DNA from 4 places in the Lysinibacillus sp. NPDC097868 genome. Region 3 is predicted to be linked to each of the others. Evidence: riboswitches for the same ligand, from Rfam matches in the RefSeq annotation. Region 3 holds a riboswitch; each other region holds the start of a gene.
The links. A riboswitch is a leader RNA that binds a small molecule or an ion and turns the genes downstream of it on or off. The one in region 3 is predicted to bind S-adenosylmethionine.

Region 1 (3,156 bases), on a different contig from region 3:
CACTACAATCAGGTGTAGGTTCAGTGGCAAATGCTGTATTATTAGGTTTCAAAGATTCCGAGTTTGAAAATTTAGAAGTTTATTCGGAAGTACTACAGGATGCTGTATTTGAATTAATGGATGCTGGAAAAGTAAGCTTTGCATCTGCTACTTCTATTACCCTATCTGAAAAAGTAGGAAACCAAGTTTACGGAAATTTTGAAAAATATGCAGATAAATTAGTATTACGACCACAGGAAATTTCTAATCACCCAGAAATTATCCGTCGACTCGGCTTGATCTCTGTAAATACAGCGCTTGAATTAGATATTTACGGGAATGTAAATTCAACTCATGTTTCGGGTACAAAGATGATGAATGGTATTGGAGGTTCTGGAGATTTTGCTCGTAATGCACGATTAGGTATTTTCGTGACAAAATCGTATGCAAAAGGTGGGAAAATTTCTAGTATTGTTCCAATGGTTTCGCATGTAGACCATACTGAACATGATGTGGATGTTATCGTAACGGAGCAGGGCGTTGCAGACTTACGAGGTCTAGCACCTAAAGAGCGTGTCGGTCTAATCATTGAAAACTGTGCGCATCCAGATTATAAGGAGCAATTATGGGCGTACTTCAATGACGCAAATGAAGCAACAGGTGGTCACCATACACCGCATGATTTAGAAAAAGCACTTTCTTGGCATGTGAATTTAGCTAAGAACGGTACAATGCTAGATCCATCATTTGCAAAATAATATATTTAAAAAGTGTTAGATTGACTGCCATCAATCTAACACTTTTTGCTATGCGTTGATGTCCCGTTTGCGGATGCATTCCACGGCACACCGTAAGCCACAACCGTCGCTGTCGCGCTGTCAGTTGCGTCTGACATTTGTGCTGTTTCCGCAGGAGTCACCGCCCTCGCTACCACCAACTAGTGTCCTCGAAGTTATGTCTCATCCTCTTGTTTTATGCTGATTTTTTAAAGGCAGATGTTACTTTCGGTTCTGTTCCATGGAATAGCCTTTTAATATTTTCGATATGCAAGATGAACGCTATGCATAAAAGTAGAATGGAAATGATCGTTGGGCCAATTCCGGGTATCCATAAATAAGTTGCTGTACAAAATACAATATAAAATTCTAACACACCGACGATTAAATAGTTTGTAGCTAAAGATAAAATCACAAATAATATAAGTGCACATAAAGCAATTTTCCAATCGACAGCAAGTAAAATCCCAATAATGGAGGCAGTACCTTTGCCACCTTTGAAGCCCATATGGAATGGGAAGTTATGCCCTAAAATAACACTAGCAGCCATTGTATAGATTAAGAGCCACGTTTGTATTTCAGTGAATTGTGACGCATTAGAAGAAAAGTAGTAGATGGCACAGAGAATAGCACCGACGCCTTTACCAATATCAATCAGTGCCACTAATATGCCGTATTTCCAACCAAGAGAAAGCGTTGCATTTGAGGCACCAGCATTGCCATGACCAGTCTTTTTTAAATCTACACCCGATAGAAATTGTGCCACTTTAGATCCGTGAATACAGCCGATTAAATAACCAATAACAATAATAATAAAAAAAATCATAGCTTTTTCCATAAAAAATGCTCCTTTCATTTTTATTTTTTATATAGTGTATGTGCTCTTATTACGTAAATTAGCAGACAGAAGTTTCAGAAAAAAATAAATTTTACTGTTGACAGAAAAAAAGTCTATGTTTATACTGTGTAACAACGATGGAAATTGAATCACATACTCTTATCAAGAGCGGCGGAGGGATAGGCCCTATGATGCCCGGCAACCAGTGAGTGACGAACTTGCTAAGGTGCTAATTCCTACAGATTCTTACTTGGATCTGGCAGATAAGGGGAGGAAAACTTGCAACCGCAACCCTCTTCTTAACTGAAGAGGGTTTTTGTTTTCTACACATAAATCCTCCTCATCTCCGGTACCATCGTAAAACCATTAAGGAGGAAGAAAATATGTCGAATTTCAAACCAGAAACATTACTATTACACGGTGGTCAAGAGCCAGACCCAGTGACAGGCTCTCGAACTGTACCAGTGTACCGTTCAACAGCTTTCGTATTTAAAGACACTGCTCATGCGCAACGTCTTTTTGCATTAGAAGAAGCGGGCAATATTTACACACGTATTACAAATCCAACTGTAGATGTTTTTGAAAAACGCGTCGCTTTATTGGAAGGCGGTACAGCAGCAGTAGCACTTTCATCAGGTGCAGCAGCTATCGCATTTTCAATTTTAAATCTAGCAAGTGCAGGGGATGAAATCGTAGCAGCAAGCTCTTTATACGGAGGAACATATAACTTATTAGCAAATACACTACCAAACTACGGTATTAAAACAATTTTTGTAGATGAAACAAACCCTGAGAACTTCCGATCTGCGATTAATGAAAACACAAAAGCAGTGTTTGCTGAAATTTACGGCAATCCAAGTTTAAAGGTTTTAGATGTTGAAGCAGTAGCAACGATTGCACATGAAAATGGCTTGCCTTTAATTATTGATAGCACATTTGCTTCACCATATGGCGCAACGCCAATCGACTTCGGTGCAGATATAGTTGTTCACTCAGCGACAAAATGGATTGGCGGTCATGGTACAACTTTAGGTGGCGTAGTTGTAGATGCTGGGAAATTTGATTGGACACAAGGTAGATTCCCTAGATTTACAGAGCCAGACACATCTTATCATGGATTACGATACGGAATTGATACTGCAGCGGCTGCATTTGCCACAAAACTGCGTGTGCAATTACTACGTGATTTTGGCCCAACATTAAGTGCTGATGCTGCCTTTAACTTACTACAAGGTTTAGAAACGCTTCATTTGCGTATTCCTAAACACAATGAAAATGCGTTAGCAGTTGCTGAATATTTACGTAACCACCCATCCGTGGAATATGTAAACTATAATGGATTAGAGGATTTTGCTTCCCATGACTTAGCGAAGAAATACTTGAAAAATGGCTTCGGTTCAGTGCTTACATTTGGCATTAAAGGTGGACGAGAAGCAGGTCGTCAGTTAATAGACAGCGTGAAACTATTCTCACATGTAGCAAACGTTGGAGATGCAAAATCGTTAATTATTCACCCAGCATCTACAACCCATCAACAATTATCTGCTGAGGAATTAATCCAAA
Region 2 (3,156 bases), on a different contig from region 3:
GGGAATAAAGATATTTTTGTTCCTGCATTATTGAAAAAAATAACATCTGGATTTGTTTCATCCCCATAGACGACTACTTCAAACCCAAGGCCATCACGATAAAATGCCAACGATTCTACCATATTTTTTACACCCAATGTAATTAAATTTAAACGATTCATCCCATCTGCCCCTTTTCTACATTATCTATTACTTATTCTACTATTTTAGTTAATTTCCCTTTATCTCCACGACCATGGTACACGCTCCATATAAAAGATGACCCTCAACACAAAACATAATGCTGCTACATAAGATACACTAAGATATTAGCTATGGATTGGAGGAATTCTGCTGTATTACAATCCTTATCCGTATTATGTTTATGTAAATCATTATCCAAATTGGGGCATTTCTAATTCGCCTTTACCGCATCATTTGCCGGGACAACTTGCGATGCCCACATCTCCAAACCCTAATCCGTACCCGCCTATTAATACATTGAAGTTGAAGACATCTGCCAAACAAATTCAGCCAATTATGCAGCAGGCCCAATTACTGACAGAGAAAATTGAAGGGTCTGATCAATTTGCACATGATCTTAAGAATGCCGCACAGCTTTCCAAGCAAGATGAAGTGCAAAAACTCATTTCTTCAGCGGGCGTTACGGCGAAGTTTGAAGCGAAATATACGCCAGATAATATTCGAATTGTATTATCAGAAGGTGGGTGCTGTAGTATAGCGGTAATTTTATATTGGTGATAAAGAAGGCTTCTTATTTTTTATAACCGTGCAATCCTATAGAACTTGTAAACTATTTATAATTATGCTAAAGTATTTGGTATTACTATTTCTGAAAATTCATATATTTTTCTTATCAAGAGAGATGGAGGGATTGGCCCTATGAAGTCTCAGCAACCAGTCTTAGGCATGGTGCTAATTCCAATTTGCGAACTTCGCAAAAAGATGAGGAGACTGACTTCAGTTACACGAGGGTCCTCTTCTACAAGTAGGGCTCTTTTTTTATTTTATTTTAAACAAGAGTTAATTTCATAATAGTTTTTATAAGAGAAATCACGAACATTTGAATGGAGCGGAAGCGGAAGGCGGCGACCCATGCGGCTCGGTGCCTGCCTGCAAAAAGCATCCGCCTTTAGCGTAATGATGGGAATAATCATATTTTTTTCTTCAATGTTCGTATTTAATGATGAAATTGATTCACCACTTATCATAAAGAAAGCAGGGAATAAAAATGACAAATGAACTTTTACAAGCATTGCAGCTATTAAAATCTAAGCAATGGGTCGACTTAACACACACATTCGGACCTAACTCGCCTCATTTCTTTATGTTTGAAGATGCCAAATTTGAAACGCTATTTTCGCATAATGACGGCTTCCTTGCTCAACAATTTACGTTTCCCGGGCAATATGGAACACATATCGATCCACCTATCCACTTTGTTTCAGATACACGCTACTTAGACGAATTAGAATTAAAAGAACTTGTCCTACCGCTAATTGTTATTGATAAGTCTAAGGAAGCTGAATTGGACAATGACTTCACGTTACGTGTACAAGATATTTTAGATTTCGAAGCAGAATATGGAGAAATTGAAGCAGGTACATTTGTTGCACTGCGAACTGATTGGAGTAAACGTTGGCCAGATAAGGATTTGTTTAATAATAAAGATAAAGACGGTCATAACCATATTCCAGGTTGGGGATTAGAAGCGTTGCAGTTTTTATTTACAGAACGAAATATCAATGCAATTGGTCACGAAACGTTCGATACAGATTCAGCGGCAGATTTCCGTAAAAACGGTACGCTGGATGGCGAATACTTTGTACTAGATCAGGATACATATCAAATTGAACTAATGACGAATTTAGATAAGCTACCAGCAAAAGGAGCAGTCATTTTCAATATTGTGCCAAAGCCTGAAAAAGCATCTGGATTCCCTGTACGTTCATTTGCGATTTTGCCTTAATTCTATACAAAAATGGTCTGCCTCAAATGCCATTATAAACATTTGTAGCAGACCTACTTTTAACAGGCTGTATTCATTTAATAGTATTTCTTTTTTTAAATAAATAGTACACAATCAGCATTAGTATTATAAATAACAATATTGCGAATAGGCTGTATTGAGATAAATACATACCAACAAAACGCCACTTATTTCCTAGCACTTTCCCTAAAGTAATAAATGTGAAAGTCCATACGATTGCACCTGCATACGCATAAACAGCAAACTTTTTATAAGGATAATTATTAATTGCTGCAATATATGCTGTAAGATGACGAACGCCAGGTATAAAGTATCCAATTAATAATAGTACAGGCCCTATCTTTTCAAACAATTTTTTCGTAAACTCAATTTTTTTTGCAGTTATATGAATTTTCGGCCCATATTTTTGTAATAACGGCAAACCGAATCGACGACCAACAAAGTAGCTGAGAGTGATGCCTCCTGCAGCTCCCACCGCAGCACTTATTAATGCAGGAATATGCTCTAAATTTTCTCGATAAACATTATACCCTACATAGGTTAAAAAAATTTCGTCAGGAAGTGGCAGCCCGACAATCCCTCCAACTAGTATAAGAATAATCCCAAAATACCCGTAATGTTCAATAAGAGATTGCACGTGATGCACCATTTTTTACCCCACCTAAAGCCTTAATTTTCCCATTACCTTAGCTTAACATAAGCCTCTTAAAGTCAATTATTTCCAACAATCACTTTTGCATAGGTTTAATCATTATTGCATGTATATCAATATTGTACAATCATCACAACTTTATTTTTGTTAAATTCAGTTTTCACAAAAAACCCTCTCTACCGTATCTACGTATCTCTTTCAGCGCTAATTTCTATTTATGATGATTCCATATCCCTTACTGTAGCTCAAGTCAAAACGCCTTATTTCATTAGTGACTGATGTGCTGACTAAAAAAACAATACTTACGACAATGGCAACTAGAACATCTACCACAATCATTATCTATAATTTATTCATACAATCTAATAACATTCCTGTCTATCCAACAAAATATAATCAATACTGTGCACATACTATGGCAAAAAGCCATCTATAGCTAGCTAATGTAGACTAATAATCTTTAAATAGACAACAAAAAGAAAAAACGAGAGATATTCTCCAATAGACGTGATTA
Region 3 (3,156 bases):
TTTATCGAATTGGTCCAAGACCCCCTTTTGTGTATAGTTTCTGATCAAAGCTCTCTCTATAATCGTTCAGAAATTGATATTACTGAACTAGAAGACATGCCTTTTATAATGACATCGTATCGAGGAACTAATGATGTAAAAGTAATTTTAGAGCAGTACCATGTTAAACCGAATATTCGATTTGAGCTATCGGAGGAGGTTGGGATTATTTCGATGATTTCACACCATTTAGGCATTACTATTTTACCTCGATTAGTGATTAACCGATTACCGTCCTCATTAAGGGCTATCCCACTAAAGCAAGGTGGTTATCGTACGATAGGGCTAGCGATGAAACATCAAGCCTCACCGGTAACTAAAAAGTTTGCGGAAATTTTAAGTGTGTGGCTAAAAGAACAAAATAAGAAATAGGTTATTTAAGCTTTTTACGTTAAAATAGAACATGTAGATTGCTTATTAATTTGTTATTTTTCAAAAATGATAGTTTGAAAAGAAAAGGTGAGTGTGAGTGGGGACATTACAAGGAAAAACCGTACTCATTACAAGTGGGGGAACACTTGAAAAATGGGATCGTGTGCGAGGGCATACGAATTTATCGAAGGGGTCAATGGGCTGTTATTTGGCTGAAGCAGCTCTAGACGCAGGTGCAGACGTCATCTATATGCATGGCTATTTTGCGCAACTGCCGATTAATCAAGATAAAATGCGTACAGTACGCTTTGAAGGTATTGAAGATTTAAGTGACAAGGTTCGTCATGCTGTACAAAATGAACAAGTAGACATCGTTATTATGGCAGCTGCAGGCTCTGATTGGGTCATTGATAAAGTATACGATCAATCCGGGAATTTAATGGAAGGTGCAGGGAAGATGCCGTCTGACGAGCCCCCTGTTATTCACTTTAAAAAAGCACCAAAAGTGTTAGGGCAAATAAAGGGTTGGCAGCCAAATGTCACTTTAGTAGGATTTAAGCTAGAGGCAACGGACGATGAGGAGTTTTTACTGTCCCGTGCACGTCTTCGTATGAAAACAGCAGATGCACAGTTGATGGTTGCCAATAGTTCACAATCTTTATATGGCGGACAAGAGCCACATTGGATTGTACCCGCACAAGGACAACCTATCAGAGTCATTGGTAAACAAGAAACTGCAAAAGTGTTAATGGAATACTTACAAAACGAATAAAGAGCAGCTGTGTAGAATATATAATTCTGCACAGCTTTTTTATGTTTTGAACATTCATACTAATGCTTTCAAGATCATAAGTTGGATTTCGAGAAATTTTCGAGCAATAAAAATGTACCTTTTTTCGCTATTGTATAGTATTCAACTAGGTTTTATAATATTTATATTGACAATAGGTTTTCTGAATTATAGAATTATTTCCAAGAAACGTAAACTCTTATCGCGAGAGGTCTGGAGGAATGAGGCATAATGAAGTCTCGGCAACTGAGTTAATCGGTGCCAACTCCAGCAAAGTTATCTGAGAGATAAGGGGAGGCATCAAATCGTCTTGATGCGTGGATCTCTTTTATACACAAAAGTATGAAAAAAAGAAGGGGTGTATCGTATGTCTCAACTGTCTAAGATTGATGATAAGAAATTAGAAGTTATTGCGAAGGCTATTCAAAATTTAGAATTTGGTGAAGTGCAAATTACCATTCAAGATGGAGTTATTGTCCAAATTAATCGACTGGAAAAACAAAGATTTCCTCAAAAAAAGTAAAGTTTTAAAAGAAGCAGAGAAATTAACTCGGGACCAAATTTTAAGCTTATTGTCGCCACATAGTGTCCTGAGTTAATGTGCAACATCAATGAACTTGGTTCATGTTCCAATATTGAACGCAAGGGCAGTTTGTTCTAAATATTTTTAACTTACAAACAAGAAAAGTAGGCATCTCAAAATAAAATTTGAAATGCCTACTTTTTATTTTATTCGTAAAAGCTCGTTGGGATTTGACCAATATGCCTACGATGATAAAGCAATGGCTCCTTCTGCGCATTATCAATTTCTAAAATATGACCAATGAAAATCGTATGGTCTCCTGCATCAATTTTTTTAAATGTTTCGCATTGCAGCGTAGCTAAAGTATCATGTAATATTGGCAAACCATGTAAAGAATTAGACCATTTTACTTGCGCAAATCGGTCAGGGATTTTGCTTGAAAATACCGTACATAAATGTGTTTGATCGTTCGCTAAAATATTTACCGCAAATTTGTTCGTATTACTAAAAAGTGGATGCAGCTGCGATTTTTTGTCCAATGACCATAGGATAAGGAGTGGATCTATGGAAACAGATGCAAAGGAATTGACCGTTAAGCCAATCGGTTCATTCACATCATTGTAAGCTGTGACAACTGTGACACCTGTTGGATAATTACCTAAAGCCTGTTTAAAAGCAGTTACTTTGTCCGTCATACAATCACCTCTTATTATTTTATGGAGAAAACAGGTTGTTTGTTCTTACTCATTTTTCTGTTGCTATAAAGGAAAGCCTACAAAATAATCCAGCAACTGTAAAGCGTATATTATTCAGTTGTTATAATATAAAAATTTCTAAAAAGAGAAAGAGATCTTAAATATGGGTATTTGATATAGGTTTTTAAAGAGATACTTATTTTATTTATTGACTATATTAATGACATATGATAGAAATTCCGCAATAATTTATAATTATAATTTTCTGAAAATTTGAATTGTATTTACTTAATAAAAAATGCTTGATTTATTGATTCTTCGCCTATTGAATGAGTTAAGCATTTTCAAATCACATATGTTAACTCGACATCACCCGAAATATTGGGATGGGTCAATAAGGGGAAATCAATCGTTTTATAATCAAAATTTAAGTGTAGATGATGTAAAAAGTATTGCTTTAAATATAGCTAAACAAAATAATACGATATTAGCCAAAAAAGGAACAAATGGTATGTTCAGAGTAGAGGGACAAGTAGATGGTGTTAAATACGTATTAGGGATTAAAGATGGGCATATTAGACAACTATATCCAAAAAACTAATGTGAGGTGAATATATGATGGAAGTAGTAACAATTAATGAATTTGTTGTAAAAAGAATTATCGACGATTTGGAAGATGCAGTCAACAATCCTGATAAATATACGATAAGCATAAACGATAATTGGGATGAATTTGT
Region 4 (3,156 bases), 910 kb from region 3:
TGAATGCTGAAGCAAGTTAGAAAGGGGCCAAGAAGTAGCCCCTTCAATAAAACATTTGCTTATGTTTACCACATATACGAATGCTCTTTACAAACTAGCTTAAAGACTAGCTTTTTCTCTTAATGCATCTGCCTTGTCCGTATTTTCCCAAGGCACATTTAAATCTGTACGACCAAAGTGACCATAAGCAGCCGTTTGTTTGTAAATTGGGCGACGTAAATCTAGCATTTTAATGATGCCTGCTGGACGTAAATCAAATAGTTCGCGAACCCATTTTACGATTTCGCTTTCGCTTACTTTTCCTGTACCAAATGTATCTACTGCGATTGATACTGGTTGTGCTACACCAATGGCATAAGCAAGTTGGACTTCAGCACGTTCTGCTAAACCAGCAGCAACAATATTTTTTGCCACATAACGAGCAGCATATGCAGCAGAACGGTCTACTTTTGTAGCATCCTTACCAGAGAATGCGCCACCCCCATGACGTGCATAGCCACCGTATGTATCAACGATGATTTTACGTCCAGTAAGTCCAGCATCTCCTTTAGGTCCACCAATAACAAAACGACCTGTTGGGTTGATGAAATATTTCGTTTGAGCATCTAATAACTCACTAGGTACTACTGGTGCTATTACTAACTCTTTTAAGTCTGATTGAATTTGCTCAAGTGACGCTTCTTCGTCATGCTGTGTTGAAATAACAATAGTATCGACACGAACTGGGATGTTGTGTTCATCATACTCAATTGTCACCTGTGTTTTACCGTCCGGACGTAAATATGCTAGCTCCCCTGATTTACGTACTTCTGTTAAACGACGAGCTAATTTATGCGCTAAACTAATTGGTAAAGGCATTAACTCGGGTGTTTCGTTACAAGCGTAACCGAACATTAATCCTTGGTCACCTGCACCAATAGCTTCAATATCTGCATCAGTCATAGAACCTTCACGCGCTTCTAATGCTTGGTCTACACCTTGGGCAATATCTGGTGATTGTTCACCAATTGCTACTAGTACTGCTAAGTTTTCAGCATCAAAGCCATATTTGCCACGTGTATAGCCGATTTCTGCTACTGTATCACGCACAATACCTTTAATATCTACATAAGTAGAAGTAGTGATTTCTCCTGCTACTAATACTAGCCCTGTTGTTACAGTTGTTTCACACGCTACACGTGCATTTGGATCTTCTTTTAAAATAGCATCTAAAATGGCATCCGAAATTTGATCACAAATTTTGTCTGGATGTCCTTCTGTTACACTCTCTGATGTAAACAATCGACGGTTTGTCATTTGATTTTCCTCCTATTACTCTTACAAATAGCATTTGCGAAATTAATACGGTACTCATTACCCATGTCAAGTTCGCTCCTGAAGGATAGAACTTTCAAGCCGTTGTTGCTTTTAACATGAGGATTTCGAAAGATCCGTCATTATAATAAGGAAAGAATTGTATATACTTACCTTTACATTCATTATGAAAATAAAAAAAATCCTTTTCTCACGTATTTTACATGAGGAAAGGAATAATGACTTCGTAACCTTTCACTCTTATCGTTCAAGGGTTTTTCCCTTGCATCAGGTTGGCACCAGCGCATGTCGTGAAATAGTTCATGCAGGTTGCCGGGTTTCACAGGGCCTGACCCTCCACCAGCTCGGGATAAGAGTATCCGTTCAATTCCTCATCTTACGTAAAAGGTCGAACGTTGTCAATTATTTTATGACTTTTTATTGAAAGTTATTTAAAACACGAAAATAATTTTTGAATTAGTATAGATTATTAAAGCAATTGTGTTATACTATTTTTGAAATTAAGAAAAACTCCCTCAAACTCAAGGGAATACTATAAAAAAGGATGGTATTTAATCGATGAATTCAGTAGAAATTGCAAACGAACTGAAGGAATTATTAAACGGCGGGAACATTAACGTTCAACTTTCAGTACCACAATTAGCGGAAAAAGCTACATCTCGTGGTGAGGCTATGTTAACAGTAGATGGCGCAGTTCGTGCAGAAACTGGCAAATACACTGGTCGTTCACCTAAAGATAAATATACGGTAGAAGAAGAAAGCACAAAAGATAAAATTGACTGGGGTAAAGTAAACCAACCAATTTCTTCGGAAGTGTTCGATAACTTATATGTAAAAGTAGTTAAATACTTAAAAGAACGTGACGAATTATTCGTATTCAACGGTTTTGCTGGTGCTGACAAAGATTCACAATTAAGCATCCAAGTAATCAATGAATATGCTTGGCATAATCTTTTCGCCCATCAATTATTTATCCGTCCAACACAAGAAGAATTAGCTTCTCATGTTGCTGACTTCACAGTTATCTCAGCTCCTAACTTTAAAGCAGATCCAGCTATCGATGGTACATCTTCTGAAACATTCATTATTGTATCACTTGAAAAGAAAATCATCCTAATCGGTGGTACTGAATATGCTGGTGAAATGAAAAAATCTATTTTCGGTATTATGAACTACCTATTACCACAACAAGGCATCTTATCAATGCACTGTTCAGCAAACGTAGGTGAAGCTGGCGATGTGGCATTATTCTTCGGTTTATCTGGTACTGGTAAAACAACTTTATCAGCTGACCCTGACCGCAAATTAATCGGTGACGATGAGCACGGCTGGTCTGACAACGGCGTATTCAATATTGAAGGTGGTTGCTATGCAAAAACAATTAACCTTTCTGCTGAAAAAGAACCTGAAATCTATAACGCAATCCGCTTCGGTTCTGTACTAGAAAACGTAGCTGTAGATCCTGAAACTCGTGTTTGTGATTACGATGATGTTTCATTAACAGAAAATACACGTGTTGCTTACCCTATCCAATATATTGAAAATATTGTTGATCCATCTGTTGCAGGTCATCCAAAAACAATCGTTTTCTTAACTGCTGATGCATTTGGTGTATTACCTCCAATCAGTAAATTAACAAAAGAACAAGCAATGTATCACTTCCTAAGTGGTTTCACATCTAAACTTGCAGGTACTGAACGTGGTGTAACAGAGCCAGAGCCAGTATTCTCTACATGCTTCGGTTCTCCTTTCCTTCCACTTCCAGCAACTGTTTATGCTGAAATGTTAGGTCAAAAAATCGATGAGCATGGCGCACAAGTATTCTTAGTAAACACTGGCTGG

Region 1: linked by a shared signal. The riboswitch ahead of ACIQXJ_RS18010 (O-acetylhomoserine aminocarboxypropyltransferase/cysteine synthase family protein) and the one ahead of ACIQXJ_RS09875 (YezD family protein) in region 3 are both predicted to bind S-adenosylmethionine.
Region 2: linked by a shared signal. The riboswitch ahead of ACIQXJ_RS19505 (cyclase family protein) and the one ahead of ACIQXJ_RS09875 (YezD family protein) in region 3 are both predicted to bind S-adenosylmethionine.
Region 4: linked by a shared signal. The riboswitch ahead of metK (methionine adenosyltransferase) and the one ahead of ACIQXJ_RS09875 (YezD family protein) in region 3 are both predicted to bind S-adenosylmethionine.

The regions. Positions count from the first base shown of each region.
Region 1 covers NZ_JBIWBS010000003.1:255,110-258,265, reverse strand. The annotation lists gene scpC (succinyl-CoA:acetate CoA-transferase ScpC) at 1-737, shown strand, start outside; gene ACIQXJ_RS18020 (hypothetical protein) at 773-916, opposite strand; gene ACIQXJ_RS18015 (glycerol-3-phosphate acyltransferase) at 952-1,593, opposite strand; SAM riboswitch class I at 1,750-1,863, shown strand; gene ACIQXJ_RS18010 (O-acetylhomoserine aminocarboxypropyltransferase/cysteine synthase family protein) at 1,977-3,156, shown strand, end outside.
Region 2 covers NZ_JBIWBS010000004.1:91,932-95,087, reverse strand. The annotation lists gene ACIQXJ_RS19515 (VOC family protein) at 1-161, opposite strand, end outside; gene ACIQXJ_RS19510 (YuzC family spore coat inner layer protein) at 436-741, shown strand; SAM riboswitch class I at 851-952, shown strand; gene ACIQXJ_RS19505 (cyclase family protein) at 1,232-1,969, shown strand; gene ACIQXJ_RS19500 (DedA family protein) at 2,043-2,639, opposite strand.
Region 3 covers NZ_JBIWBS010000001.1:1,994,496-1,997,651, reverse strand. The annotation lists gene ACIQXJ_RS09885 (LysR family transcriptional regulator) at 1-411, shown strand, start outside; gene ACIQXJ_RS09880 (phosphopantothenoylcysteine decarboxylase domain-containing protein) at 509-1,183, shown strand; SAM riboswitch class I at 1,398-1,495, shown strand; gene ACIQXJ_RS09875 (YezD family protein) at 1,569-1,724, shown strand; gene ACIQXJ_RS09870 (flavin reductase family protein) at 1,931-2,419, opposite strand; gene ACIQXJ_RS09865 (hypothetical protein) at 2,775-3,020, shown strand; gene ACIQXJ_RS09860 (hypothetical protein) at 3,035-3,156, shown strand, end outside.
Region 4 covers NZ_JBIWBS010000001.1:2,908,682-2,911,837, forward strand. The annotation lists gene metK (methionine adenosyltransferase) at 100-1,296, opposite strand; SAM riboswitch class I at 1,552-1,670, opposite strand; gene pckA (phosphoenolpyruvate carboxykinase (ATP)) at 1,873-3,156, shown strand, end outside.